Regions from separate parts of the Novosphingobium sp. GW821-FHT09E05 genome, predicted to be linked through region 2. Evidence: predicted binding sites of a transcription regulator. Region 2 holds the regulator's gene; each other region holds the start of a gene.
The links. Region 2 encodes LexA, which represses DNA repair genes until DNA is damaged. Its sites were predicted from a motif close to GTTCCNCNCTTGTTCT; they were not measured.
Positions count from the first base shown of each region.

Region 1: the regulator LexA is predicted to act here: its motif matches at 1,959-1,974, upstream of uvrA (excinuclease ABC subunit UvrA).
Region 3: the regulator LexA is predicted to act here: its motif matches at 2,049-2,064, upstream of AC07M9_RS01350 (ribonucleoside-diphosphate reductase subunit alpha).
Region 4: the regulator LexA is predicted to act here: its motif matches at 1,316-1,331, upstream of AC07M9_RS10660 (ATP-dependent helicase).

Region 1 is NZ_JBWKOQ010000001.1:816,162-819,367, reverse strand. Features, by position in the region: gene uvrA (excinuclease ABC subunit UvrA) at 1-1,947, opposite strand, end outside; gene AC07M9_RS03810 (T6SS phospholipase effector Tle1-like catalytic domain-containing protein) at 2,253-3,206, shown strand, end outside.
Region 2 is NZ_JBWKOQ010000001.1:1,524,452-1,527,657, forward strand. Features, by position in the region: gene AC07M9_RS07205 (ComEC/Rec2 family competence protein) at 1-1,517, shown strand, start outside; gene lexA (transcriptional repressor LexA) at 1,511-2,200, opposite strand; gene AC07M9_RS07215 (molybdopterin molybdotransferase MoeA) at 2,311-3,206, opposite strand, start outside.
Region 3 is NZ_JBWKOQ010000001.1:281,745-284,950, reverse strand. Features, by position in the region: gene AC07M9_RS01350 (ribonucleoside-diphosphate reductase subunit alpha) at 1-1,932, opposite strand, end outside; gene AC07M9_RS01345 (GlsB/YeaQ/YmgE family stress response membrane protein) at 2,565-2,810, shown strand; gene AC07M9_RS01340 (hypothetical protein) at 2,981-3,206, shown strand, end outside.
Region 4 is NZ_JBWKOQ010000001.1:2,245,517-2,248,722, forward strand. Features, by position in the region: gene rsmD (16S rRNA (guanine(966)-N(2))-methyltransferase RsmD) at 1-455, shown strand, start outside; gene AC07M9_RS10655 (hypothetical protein) at 632-1,219, opposite strand; gene AC07M9_RS10660 (ATP-dependent helicase) at 1,334-3,206, shown strand, end outside.

The DNA of each region.
Region 1 (3,206 bases), 710 kb from region 2:
CTTCGGCACCTCGATCGCCCGCGTGCCGTTGAGATAGGCGGCGGTGAGGCTGTCCTTGGACTTGAGCACCTGCTTGAGCGTGCCCTCGGCCACCACCTCGCCGCCGTGGACGCCGGCGCCGGGGCCGAGGTCGACGATGTAGTCGGCGGTGCGGATGGCGTCCTCGTCATGCTCGACCACGATCACGGTGTTGCCGAGGTCGCGCAGGCGCTTGAGGGTGACGAGCAGCATGTCGTTGTCGCGCTGGTGCAGGCCGATGCTGGGCTCGTCGAGCACGTAGAGCACGCCCGAGAGGCCCGAGCCGATCTGGCTGGCGAGGCGGATGCGCTGGCTCTCGCCGCCCGAGAGCGTGCCCGAGGTACGGTCGAGGTTGAGGTAGTCGAGCCCGACGTTGTTGAGGAAGCCGAGCCGCTCGTTGATCTCCTTGAGGATGGCCTTGGCGATCTGCTTCTGCTGGTCGGTGAGCTTGGCTTCCAGCTCGCCGAACCACGCATAGCCGTCCGACACCGAGAAGCGCGCGGCGTCGGCGATGTCGCTGCCGGCGATCTTGACCGACAGGGCCTCGGGCTTGAGGCGCTTGCCGTGGCAGGTCTCGCAGGGCTGCGCGGTCTGGAACTTGGTCAGCTCCTCGCGCATCCAGGCGCTGTCGGTTTGGATCAGGCGGCGGTTGAGGTTGCCGATGACGCCCTCGAACGCCTTGTTGACGGTATATTCCTTGCGCCCGTCCTTGAACGTCAGCGGCACGGCCTTGCCGGCGGTGCCATAGAGGATGACGATCTTCACCTCGGGGCTTAGCGCGTCCCACGGCGTCGTCAGGTCGAAGCCGAAGTGCTTCGCCAGGCTGGAGAGCACCTGCATGTAGTAGGGGCTCGGCGGGTTCGACTTGGCCCAGGGCACCACCGCGCCCTGCTTGAGCGTCAGGTGCTCGTTCGGCACGACCAGCTGGGGGTCGAACAGCAGCTTCTCACCCAGGCCGTCGCAGGCCGGGCAGGCCCCCTGCGGCGCGTTGAACGAGAACAGGCGCGGCTCGATCTCCTCGATCGTGAAGCCGCTGACCGGGCAGGCAAACTTCTCGGAGAAGACGATGCGGTTGGCGGGGAGCCCGGCGTTCTTCATGCCCTTGGCGGGAGCAGCGGTTTCGGCCGGCTCGGCCTCGGCGGCCTTGGCCTTGGCCCTGCTCTTCTTTGCAGCGGGCGCAGCCTCGCCGGCCAGTTCCGCCACCGTGGTATCCGCGAGATCGGCATAGACCAGCCCCTCGGCCAGCTTGAGCGCCTGCTCGAAGCTGTCGGCAAGGCGCGTCTGGATACCGTCCTTCACCGCGATACGGTCGACCACGACTTCGATGTCGTGCTTGTACTTCTTGTCGAGCGCGGGCGCGTCCTCGATCGCGTAGAATTCGCCGTCGATCCGCACGCGGGTGTAGCCCGCCTTCTGCCACTCGGCGAGTTCCTTGCGGTATTCGCCCTTGCGGCCGCGCACGGCGGGGGCGAGCAGGTAGAGGCGCGTGCCCTCGGGCAGTTCCATCACCCGGTCGACCATGTTGGAGACGGTCTGCGCCTCGATCGGCAGGCCGGTGGCGGGCGAATAGGGAATGCCCACGCGCGCCCAGAGCAGGCGCATGTAGTCCCAGATCTCGGTCACGGTGGCCACCGTCGAGCGCGGGTTGCGGCTGGTGGTCTTCTGCTCGATCGAGATCGCCGGGCTGAGGCCGTCGATATGCTCGACATCGGGCTTCTGCATCATCTCGAGGAACTGGCGCGCATAGGCGCTCAGGCTCTCGACGTAGCGGCGCTGGCCCTCGGCATAGATCGTGTCGAACGCGAGGCTCGACTTGCCCGAGCCCGAGAGCCCAGTGATGACGATCAGCTTCTCGCGCGGGAGCGCGATGTCGAAGCCCTTGAGGTTATGCTCGCGCGCGCCGCGCACGGTGATGTGGGTGAGACTCATGGGAAGGCTGTGTTCCAGATTTGTTCGCGGCCATCAAGAGGCGGGCGCCGATTTCGCCAGCTCCATAGATGGGCGCGGATGGCGTCATGACAATGGGGACTGTCGTCATCCCGCGGCCATGACGGCGCCGGGCTTCTATGGTGCGCGCTCATAACCTGCCGTCGCCCCCGCGAAGGCGGTCGGCCCCGCCTGCAACGGTGGAGAGGCCCGGACGCTCCACGGAGCCAAATGTCGCCCTGCGCCTGTGCGTATTGCGCCGGCTGCGGAATTCATAGTATTTGACAGAGCAGGGTGGGAGAAATGACATGGCGGATTCGGACGAACTCAAATCAACTGAAGTCGATGATCCGCATGAACAAGCAACTGCGTCCGAAACCGAAACCGTAAACCCGGAACGACGCGCCGACTCTTCTCCGCCCATTTCCAGCGCCAAGCGCATCATCGCCTTTTCGGACGGTACCGGCAACAGCAGCGGCAAGCTGTTTCGCACCAACGTCTACCGGCTTTACACCGCGCTGCGCCTCGGCGACGTCACCATGGCCAAGCCGCAGGTGGCCTACTACGACAACGGCGTCGGCACTTCGAGCATCCGGCTGTTCGCGATCCTGGGCGGCATTTTCGGGCTGGGCCTGAAGCGCAATCTCGCCGAACTCTACTGCTACGTCTGCCGCAACTACAATCCCGGCGACGAGATCCACGCCTTCGGGTTCAGCCGCGGCGCCTTCACCATCCGCCTGCTCGTCGCGCTCGTCTGCGAGGAGGGCATCATGCCCTACAAGGACGAGCGCGAACTCAAGCGCAACTGCGCGGATGCGCTGCGCCGCTTTCTCGGGCTCAACCGGCCGGACCGGTTTCCCTGGCTGTTCATGGCCGTGCGGGCGCTGCGCGACCTGCTGATCCACGGCTGGCGCAAGCTGCGCGGGCAGGATTTCAACCGGCGGGCGGCGCACCGGCCCGGCGTCGAGTTCGTGGGCGTGTGGGACACGGTCGCGGCCTATGGCGGGCCGATCAGCGAAGTGACGCGCGGGATCGACCAGTACGTCTGGCCGCTGACGATGACCGACTACATGCTCAACCCCAAGGTCAGGACCGCCCGCCACGCCCTCGCCCTCGACGAGGAGCGCGACAGCTTCTGGCCGCTGCTCTGGGACGAGATGGCGGAAAAGCGCCGGATCGAGGCCCTGCCCGCGGCCGAGCAGGCCGCGCTGGCGGCCAGTCCCCGGCTCAAGCAGGTATGGTTCTGCGGCATGCATTCGGAC
Region 2 (3,206 bases):
GGTGGCTGTCTGGCCTGCGTCGTTCGCTTGCGGACCATATCCGCGCGAGGATCGGCACCGAGCGCGCCGGCATCGCCACCGCCTTCGTGACCGGCGACCGGGGCGGCATTTCCGACGCCGACGACGAAGCGATGCGCGATTCCGGGCTAGCGCACCTGCTATCCGTTAGCGGCCTGCATGTCGGCGCCGTCGTCGGGGCAGTCTACGTGCTGTTCGTGCGCGCGCTGGCCCTGTTTCCGTGGCTGGCCCTGCGCGTTCGGCTTCCGGTGGTAGCAGCCGCCGCGGGCGCGCTTGCCGGCATCGCCTATACGCTGTTGTCGGGGTCGGAGGTACCGACGGTACGCTCCTGCATCGGCTCGCTGCTGGTCCTCGCCGCGCTGGCGCTGGGGCGTGAACCGTTGTCGCTGCGCATGTTGGCTGTCGCCGCCTTCTGCGTCATGCTTCTCTGGCCGGAGGCGGTCACCGGACCCAGCTTCCAGATGAGCTTCGGGGCCGTACTGGCGCTCGTCGCGGTCGGCACGTCCGCACCGGCCAAGGCATTCATGGCGCCGAGGGACGAGTCGCTCGCCATCAAGGCGCTGCGGCACCTGGCGATGCTGCTGGTGACCGGTGTGGTCATCGACCTTGCACTGATGCCGATCGGGCTTTTTCACTTCCACCGGGCCGGTATCTACGGCGCGCTCGCCAATGTCATCGCCATTCCGCTGACGACTTTCGTCGTTATGCCATTGCTGGCCGGTGCGCTGGTCCTCGACTCGGTGGGCGCCGGCGGACCGGTTTGGTGGCTGGCGCAGGGTTCGATCGACCTGCTGACTGCGATCGCCCACTGGATCGCATCGCGGACGGCAGCCGTGACCATCCTCCCCGCCGGCGGCAACGGCGCGTTCATGCTGTTTGTTTCGGGGGGGCTTTGGGTGGGCCTATGGGGCGGGCGCCTCCGCTGGCTGGGCCTGCCGCCGGCGTTGCTCGGTGCGGGCCTGCTCGCGATGGCAGCGCCCGCCGACATCCTGATTTCGGGCGATGGCCGTCATGTCGGGCTGGTCGAGCCGAGTGGAGAGCGGCTTTTCGTCCTGCGCGACGGCGGCGAAGGCTACGCCCGCGACAACCTCATGGAACTGGCCGGTATGGAGGGGGAACCGGTGGCAATCGATCAATGGCCCGTCGCACGTTGCAATCCCGATTTCTGCGCCATCCGCATGGAGCGTAAGGGCGTTACCTGGCGGCTTCTCGTCTCGCGAGGCCGGGATGCTGTTCCGGAAAGGGCGCTAGCCGCCGCCTGCGATCGTAGCGACATTGTCGTGTCCGACCGCTGGCTTCCGCGCAGTTGTTCCCCGCGCTGGTTCAAGGCCGATCGTGACAGTCTCGGCCAGACAGGCGGCCTTGCAATCCATCTGAGCGCCGGCCGAGTGGACACCGTGGCCGGGAGTGAAGGCGAGCATGGCTGGTGGCGCCCCGCCTCACCGCGCTTTCCGCGCTTCGGGCCGGAGCCGAGCCCTCCTTCGCCGCGGGCTCAATGATAGCGGCGGAGCAATCCTGCCAACTTGCCCTGCACTTCGACTTCGTCAGGACCGTAAATCTGTGGTTCGTAGGCGCCATTGGCAGGGTCGAGGCGGACCATGCCGTTCTCGCGGCGCAGATACTTCAACGTCGCTTCCTCGCCGCGGATCAGGGCGACGACGATCTCGCCGTCCCGCGCGGAATTCGTGCGTTTCACCAAGGCGAAATCGCCATCCAGAATGCCGGCTTCCACCATCGAGTCGCCTGAGACTTCCAACGCGTAGTGTTCGCCCGAACCGAGCAGAGCCGCAGGCACCGGTAGCATCGACTGGCCTTCCAGGGCTTCGATCGGCACCCCGGCGGCGATGCGGCCGTGGAGGGGAATTTCGATGACATCGTTAGCGGCCCGGGGCGCAGCCTGAGCAGCACGGATAGGCACCACCTCATCATTGTTGGTAGGGGCCGATCGAGGCGCCTTGTTGCCGGAATCGTCCGGCTGGCGCAGCACCTCTAGCGCACGCGCACGATTGGGCAGGCGGCGGATGAATCCGCGCTCCTCAAGCGCCGAGATCAGGCGGTGAACACCTGACTTCGACTTGAGATCGAGCGCTTCCTTCATTTCCTCGAAGCTGGGGGAGATACCGCTCTCCTCCAGCCTGGCCTGGATGAACCGGAGCAATTCGTGCTGCTTGCGCGTCAACATGGTCGCTGCCTCTTCGTTGCTGCCGGCGAAGCCCCTTCGGCCGGGCATGTTCCGATCGTGAACATTGAGGGAACAATTAAGCAACGAATTTCCGCGCGTCAAGCGGTGCCTCAGGCGAAACCGCCATTCTGGAGCAGGAACACGCGCACCTCCTCGCCGATTCCAGAAGCGGCGGAACGGCCGGGGCGGTCAATCAGCACGTTGCTGGCTGCCAGAGAGGTGAGTGCGCCGCTGTCCTGGAGCGTGTGCGGCACCACGCATTCGCCGTCCCACCAACCGCGCAGGAATTCGCGGCGAGGGCCGTTCGCGCGTATTGAAGCGCCCAGGCGCGTGGTGATCTGTATCGGCAGGGCCTGCTTCGCACCCTGCATCCGGCGCAGCAGCGGCAACAGGAAATGATAGGCGGTGACATAGCTCGACACCGGATTGCCGGGAAGACCGAGGATGATCTGCGGCCGACCAGGCCTGCCCGGCCGTTCGCGCGTTGCGACCAGGATCGGCTTGCCCGGCTTGATGGCGACGCGCCAGAAATCGACGCTCGCGCCCCAGTCTTCGAGCGCCGGCCTGACGAGGTCGTGATCACCTACGGATGCCCCGCCGCTGGTGACGATCACCTCGGCATCCACAGCGGCGGCGAAGGCGTCGGCCAGGGCATCGAGGGTGTCGGCCACGGGACCGAGGCGGATCGTCCCGGTTGCGAAAGGCCGCGCGAGCGCTGCCAACATGGCGCCGTTGCTTGCCGGAATCTGGTGCGGCTCGCAGCATTCCGGATCGGCGGCGAGTTCGTCCCCGCTGTCGATCACGACGACGCGCGGCATGCGGTGTACTGGCAGGTGGCGGTGGCCCGCGGCCATGGCGAGCGCGGCTTCGGCCGGACCGACGCGCTTGCCGGAGGCTATGACTTCGTCGTTCTCGGCGAAGTCCATGCCGCGGCGGCGGATGTGCTTGTGCGGGGGCTCCGGTGCCTCGCCGGTGAGCGCGAGCCGTCTGTCCCTCAAGGCGACAT
Region 3 (3,206 bases), 1.2 Mb from region 2:
GGAGCGCAGGTAGTAGAGCGACTTGATGCCGCGCTCCCACGCCTGGAAGTGGAGCATCATCAGGTCCCACTTGTCGACGTCGGCGGGGATGAACAGGTTCAGCGACTGCGCCTGGTCGATGTAGGGGGTGCGGTCGGCGGCGAATTCGAGCAGCCAGCGCTGGTCGATCTCGAAGCTGGTCTTGTAGACCGCCTTCTCGTCCGCCGAGAGGAAGTCGAGGTGCTGGATCGAACCGCCATGCTCGAGGATCGAATTCCACACGTTGTTGGAATCCTTGCTCTTCGCGGCGAGCAGCTTCTGGAGATACGGGTTCTTCACCACGAAGCTGCCCGAAAGCGTCTTGTGGGTGTAGATGTTGGCCGGGATCGGCTCGATGCAGGCCGAGGTGCCGCCGCAGATGATCGAGATCGACGCGGTCGGCGCGATCGCCATCTTGCAGCTGAACCGCTCCATCACACCCTGGTCGGCGGCGTCGGGGCAGGGGCCGCGCTCCTTGGCCAGCATCATCGAGGCCTCGTTGGCCTTCTGGTTGATGTACTGGAACATCTGGAGGTTGAGCGCCTTGGCCATCGCGCTTTCGAAGCCGATGCCGCGCTTCTGCAGGTACGAGTGGAAGCCCATCACGCCCATGCCGACCGACCGCTCGCGCGAGGCGGAGTACTTGGCGCGCGCCATCTCGTCGGGCGCGCGGTCGATGTAGTCCTGCAGGACGTTGTCGAGGAAGCGCAGCACGTCCTCGACGAAGCGCTTGTCACCCTTCCACTCTTCCCAGGTCTCCAGGTTGAGCGAGGAGAGGCAGCACACCGCCGTGCGGTCGTTGCCGAGGTGGTCGCGGCCCGTGGGCAGCGTGATTTCCGAACACAGGTTCGAGGTCGAGACCTTGAGGCCGAGGTCGCGGTGATGCTTGGGCATCATGCGGTTCACGGTGTCGGAGAAGACGATGTAGGGCTCGCCCGTGGCAAGGCGGACCTCGACGAGCTTCTGGAACAGCGCGCGCGCATCGACCGTGTTGCGCACCGAGCCGTCCTTGGGGCTGCGCAGCTGGAACGGCGCGCCGTCGCGCACGGCTTCCATGAACTCGTCGGTGAGCAGCACGCCGTGGTGCAGGTTGAGCGCCTTGCGGTTGAAGTCGCCCGAGGGCTTGCGGATCTCGAGGAACTCCTCGATCTCGGGGTGCGAGACGTCGAGGTAGCAGGCGGCCGAACCGCGCCGCAGCGAGCCCTGCGAGATCGCCAGCGTCAGCGAATCCATCACGCGCACGAAGGGAATGATGCCGCTGGTCTTGCCGTTGAGGCCGACCGGCTCGCCGATGCCGCGCACGTTGCCCCAGTAGGTGCCGATGCCGCCGCCGCGCGAGGCGAGCCAGACGTTCTCGTTCCAGGTGGCGACGATGCCCTCGAGGCTGTCGTCGACCGAGTTCAGGTAGCACGAGATCGGCAGGCCGCGCCCGGTGCCGCCGTTCGACAGGACCGGGGTGGCAGGCATGAACCACAGGCGCGAGATGTAGTCGTAGAGGCGCTGGGCGTGGTCCTGGTCGTCGGCATAGGCGTCGGCCACGCGGGCGAACAGGTCCTGGTACTTCTCACCGGGGAGCAGGTAGCGGTCGTCGAGCGTTTCCTTGCCGAAGTCGGTCAGGAGCGCGTCGCGCGACGCATCGGTCACGATGGTGAAGCGGCGGGCGTTGATCGTCTTGGAATCGCGATCGACGAGCCTCGCCTTGGGCACCTGGGCCAGGGCTTCGGCGACGAGTTCGGCCGTTGCGGTGTCTGTCTTGTCCATGGCGATTGCCGGGCCCTTGCCCGTCTCCTTTTCCTGGCGGGGCGCGGGTTCGCGCGAGGCGTAGAGCCCCTCCATCTCGACCTGGGCCGAAGTCACGCCCACATCCCCATCTGCATCAGACACCTGGCCATCGCTTGCGTTCCTGAAATCCATCGGTGCCCCCGTAATTCAAAATGTCATCGGACCGCCAAGGACGGTCCACGCCGTTTCCAGCGGCCTGCTGGCTGGAAGCGAGTCGGCGGGCGTTGGACGGCCCGTCTACCATTTCCAGTACAAAATGAGAACAGACATTCCCTGCCAGACCGTCCGCGCGCCCTGCCAGCCAGGCCCGGCAACACCCTGGGGACACCTTCGGAGCCTTGCCGGCTCCGGAGCGATATCCCTAGGTGTTGAGGCCCGGCAACCGGCGCGACACAACCTATAGTGCCCTTTCCGCCGAAAGGTTCAAGAGGGGCCGCGAAGATCGTTCGCGCCCGAACCGCTGCCGCGTTGCGGCGCTCGCCCGTCGCGACGCGTGGGAAGTCCTGCCCCCCTTCGTAGCGCAAGGGGCTAAATCACGCCCGCGCCGGGAAAATTTTTCCACATAAATTACCGACCAGACGAATCCCACTTGCGACGAACCGAATCGGGCGAAACAAGGATGCCCGTCGTCGATCCGGCATGTCGCCGGTGGAACGATGGATGCGATCACGGCGGAAAGGTGCAACCCACCTGTCACCCGCCGCTTGTAGCGAACGGCGGCGGGCGCGCTGGGGCGCCCGCGCAACCGGGAGTTTCCGAAGCTCATGTTGAACATCATCGGCGCCATCATCAGCGGCCTCGTCATCGGCGCGCTGGCGCGCTACTTCTATCCCGGCGCGGTGGACATGGGCTGGATCGCGACGATCCTGCTCGGCATCGGCGGCTCGCTGGTCGCCGGCCTCGTCACCAGCCGCGGCAGCGGCGACTTCAGCCGCGCGGGCTGCCTCGCCTCGATCCTCGGCGCGATCGCGCTGATCTTCCTCGGGCGCCTGCTGCACATCGGGTTCTGAAGCCGCCGGCTGTCCGGAACCTTCCACCGGCGGGGATAACAGCGGGATCCTTGCCTACGCGGGGATGACGACAGGATTTTAATGGCGGCTCTGGGTGGAAAGCGGACACTCCGCTTTGCACGGCAACGTGCTAGGTGGGGACCGCAAATCCGTGCAGTGTGGAATGCGCTATGGTCAAAATCTCAAAGCCAGTACTTTTTTCCATTGGTGTGCTTTTCTGCCTGCAAGGTTGTAACAGGCAACAAGACACATTTTTGCAAACCCAAATGTGTGTGGTCGATCAAGCAGGGGTGGCCCAGTTCAAAAGCACGATGCGAACGATAGCAAAATCGGAAAATATGACATTTATCGATGGCAGTGAAAAAACTGCACAAGAATTGAAAAATACTGGGGCAG
Region 4 (3,206 bases), 720 kb from region 2:
CGCTGTTCTCGATGCTGGTGAGCCGGCTGGGCGATTTCGAGGGCCTGAAGGTCGCCGACCTTTTCGCCGGGTCCGGCGCGCTGGGGCTGGAAGCCCTGTCGCGCGGGGCGGCGCATTGCCTCTTCGTCGACCAGGACGCCGCCGCGATCCGCGCCGTGCGCGCCAACATCGCCGCCCTGCGCGCACAGGCAAGCTGCGACGTGCGCGCCAGTTCGGTGATGTCGCTTGGGCCCGCGAAGGAGCCGCTTGACCTCGTGCTGCTCGACCCGCCCTACGATACCGGCGCGGGCGCGGTGGCGATCGACAAGCTCGCGCGCCTCGGCTGGATCGGCGAGACCACCTGGGTCAGCCTGGAGACCGGCAAGGGCGAGAGCGTCTCGATCCGCGGCTTCGAGACCGAGACCGAGCGCGACGTCGGCAAGGCACGGTTGCATCTGCTGCGACGGGTGGGCTAGAACGGCCGCATAAAATCTGCCGTCATCCCAGCGAAAGCCGGGACCGCTGTGTACCCTTGAGGCGATAGCTCTCCGACAGCCACTCGCCGGCAAGCTCTCCGCAGAAACCTCGCGGGGCCTTGCCAGCGATCCCAGCCTACGCTGGGATGACGGTCAGGGGATCGCGTGCCACCCGGTCAGACCCCGCCGCGATTGACGCAGCCGTCGGTCACCGTCTTGCTGCACTTGGGATACTTCTTGTCCATCGCGGTGGCGGGCGGCGGCGTCAGCGCGCCCTTGTAGGGGCCGCCTTGATAGCTCTCGTCAGCCGGCATGGCCGGACGGGCGGCCTGTCCCGCTGCCTGCGGATCGGGCACTCCGGCGGTCGGCATACCCTCGCCCGGAGGGTTTGCCTGCCCGGCCGGCGTGCTGGGCGTCTCGCCGCTCATCTGCTGCACGACCGAGTTCCACGCCATCTGGCGCTGCTCGGGCGACATCTTGTAGATCTGGCCGCGCTGGTCGCCGGTCAAGGCCCAGTAACCCTTCTGCTGCTCGGCGTTGAGCGTCCAGTAATAGACCTTGTAGTCGTTCGGCCACGAGGCATAGTCGGCCTTCTGCTCCGGCGTCCAGGCGTCGTGGACCGCCTTCTGCTCGGGCGTCAGGGCGGGCGCGGTGGCGGTGGATGTCGCCGGAGCGGCGGGCATGGCATCGGTGCCTTGCGCATGGACGGCGGGGATGGCCATCATGGCGAGGGCAGCGGACCCTGCGAGCAGTAGCTTACGCATTCTCACTCTCCATTATATTTTGTGCTGCCTGACCGACGAACCGGCGCGGGAATTGTTCCGTGCGTGCGACGAACCGGGCTTGCACCGAGCCGTCCCGTTCCCTAGTTGTTCACGGTGAACAATCTGCAATCCCCCCCCTCTCCCGAGGCCCTGATCGAGGGCCTCAACGCACCCCAGCGCGAAGCGGTGCTGACTACCGAGGGGCCGGTGCTCATGCTGGCGGGGGCCGGCACCGGCAAGACCGCCGCGCTGACTGCCCGGCTTGCCCACCTCGTGCGCAATCGCCTCGCCTGGCCGAGCGAGATTCTCTGCGTCACGTTCACCAACCGCGCCGCGCGCGAGATGCGCGAGCGGGTGGGCCACCTGATCGGCCCGGCGGTGGAGGGCATGCCGTGGCTGGGCACATTCCACTCGATCGCTGCCAAGATGCTGCGCCGCCATGCCGAACTGGTGGGCCTGCAATCGAACTACACGATCATCGACACCGACGACCAGCTACGCCTGCTCAAGCAGCTGATCGTGGCCGAGGGCGTGGACGAAAAGCGCTTCCCCGCCCGCCAGCTCGCGCAGCTGCTGGACCGCTGGAAGAACCGCGGCCTCAACCCCGCCGACATCGACGCGGGCGAGAGCGAGGCCTATGCCAACGGCAAGGGCCAGAAGTTCTACCAGCTCTACCAGGACCGGCTGAAGGCCGTGAACGCCTGCGATTTCGGCGATCTGCTGCTCCACATGCTCAACATCCTGCGCACCCACCGCGACGTGCTCGAGCAGTACCAGCAGCGCTTCAAGTACGTCATGGTGGACGAGTACCAGGACACCAACCAGGTCCAGTACCTGTGGCTGCGCCTGATCGCGCAGGGCCGACAGAACATCTGCGTGGTGGGCGACGACGACCAGTCGATCTACTCGTGGCGCGGCGCCGAGGTGGCCAATATCCTGCGCTTCGAGAAGGACTTTCCCGGCGCCAAGGTGATCCGGCTGGAACAGAACTACCGCTCCACCCCGCAGATCCTCGGCGCGGCGTCGGGGCTCATCAACGAGAACAGCCAGCGCCTCGGCAAGACGCTGTGGACCGAGCGCCACGCCGGCGAGCAGGTGCGCGTCGTCGGCGTCTGGGACGGCCCGGAGGAAGCGCGCCGCGTGGGCGACGAGATCGAGCGGCTGGAACGCGAAGGCGCCCCGCTCGACCAGATCGCGATCCTCGTGCGCGCGCAGTACCAGACGCGCGAGTTCGAGGACCGGTTCATTGCGATCGGCATGAAGTACCGCATCGTGGGGGGTTTTCGCTTCTACGAGCGCGCCGAGATCCGCGACGCGCTGGCGTACCTGCGCGTCATCGCCCAGCCGCAGGACGACCTCGCGTTCGAACGCATCTACAACGCCCCCAAGCGCGGCCTCGGCGCCAAGGCGCTGGAGGGCATCCATACCCTCGCCCGCCGGCGCGGCATCCCGCTGACGGCCGCCGCGATCGAGATCGCCGACAGTGATGAGCTACCGGCGCGCGCCCGCAACACCTTCCTCTCGCTGATGCGCGACTTCGCCCGCTGGCGCGACCTTTCCGCCACCGAGAAGCCCTCGGACCTCCTGCGCACCGTCATGGACGAATGCGGCTATACCGACGCGCTGCAGGCGGAGAAGACCGCCGAGGCGACCGGGCGGCTCGAAAACCTCGTCGAACTCGCGCGCGCCATGGAGGAATACGAAAGCCTCGGCGACTTCCTCGAACACGTCAGCCTCGTCATGGACAACGAGAACGCGGCGGACGAGGAGAAGGTCACGATCATGACTATGCACGCCGCCAAGGGCCTGGAATTCGACAACGTGTTCCTGCCCGGCTGGGAGGAAGGCGTGTTCCCCTCGCAGCGCGCGCTCGACGAAGGCGGCCTCGCCAGCCTAGAGGAGGAACGCCGCCTCGCCTACGTCGCGATCACGCGGGCGCGGCGGAAATGCACGATCCTCCACGCCGCCAACCGCCGCATCTACGGGC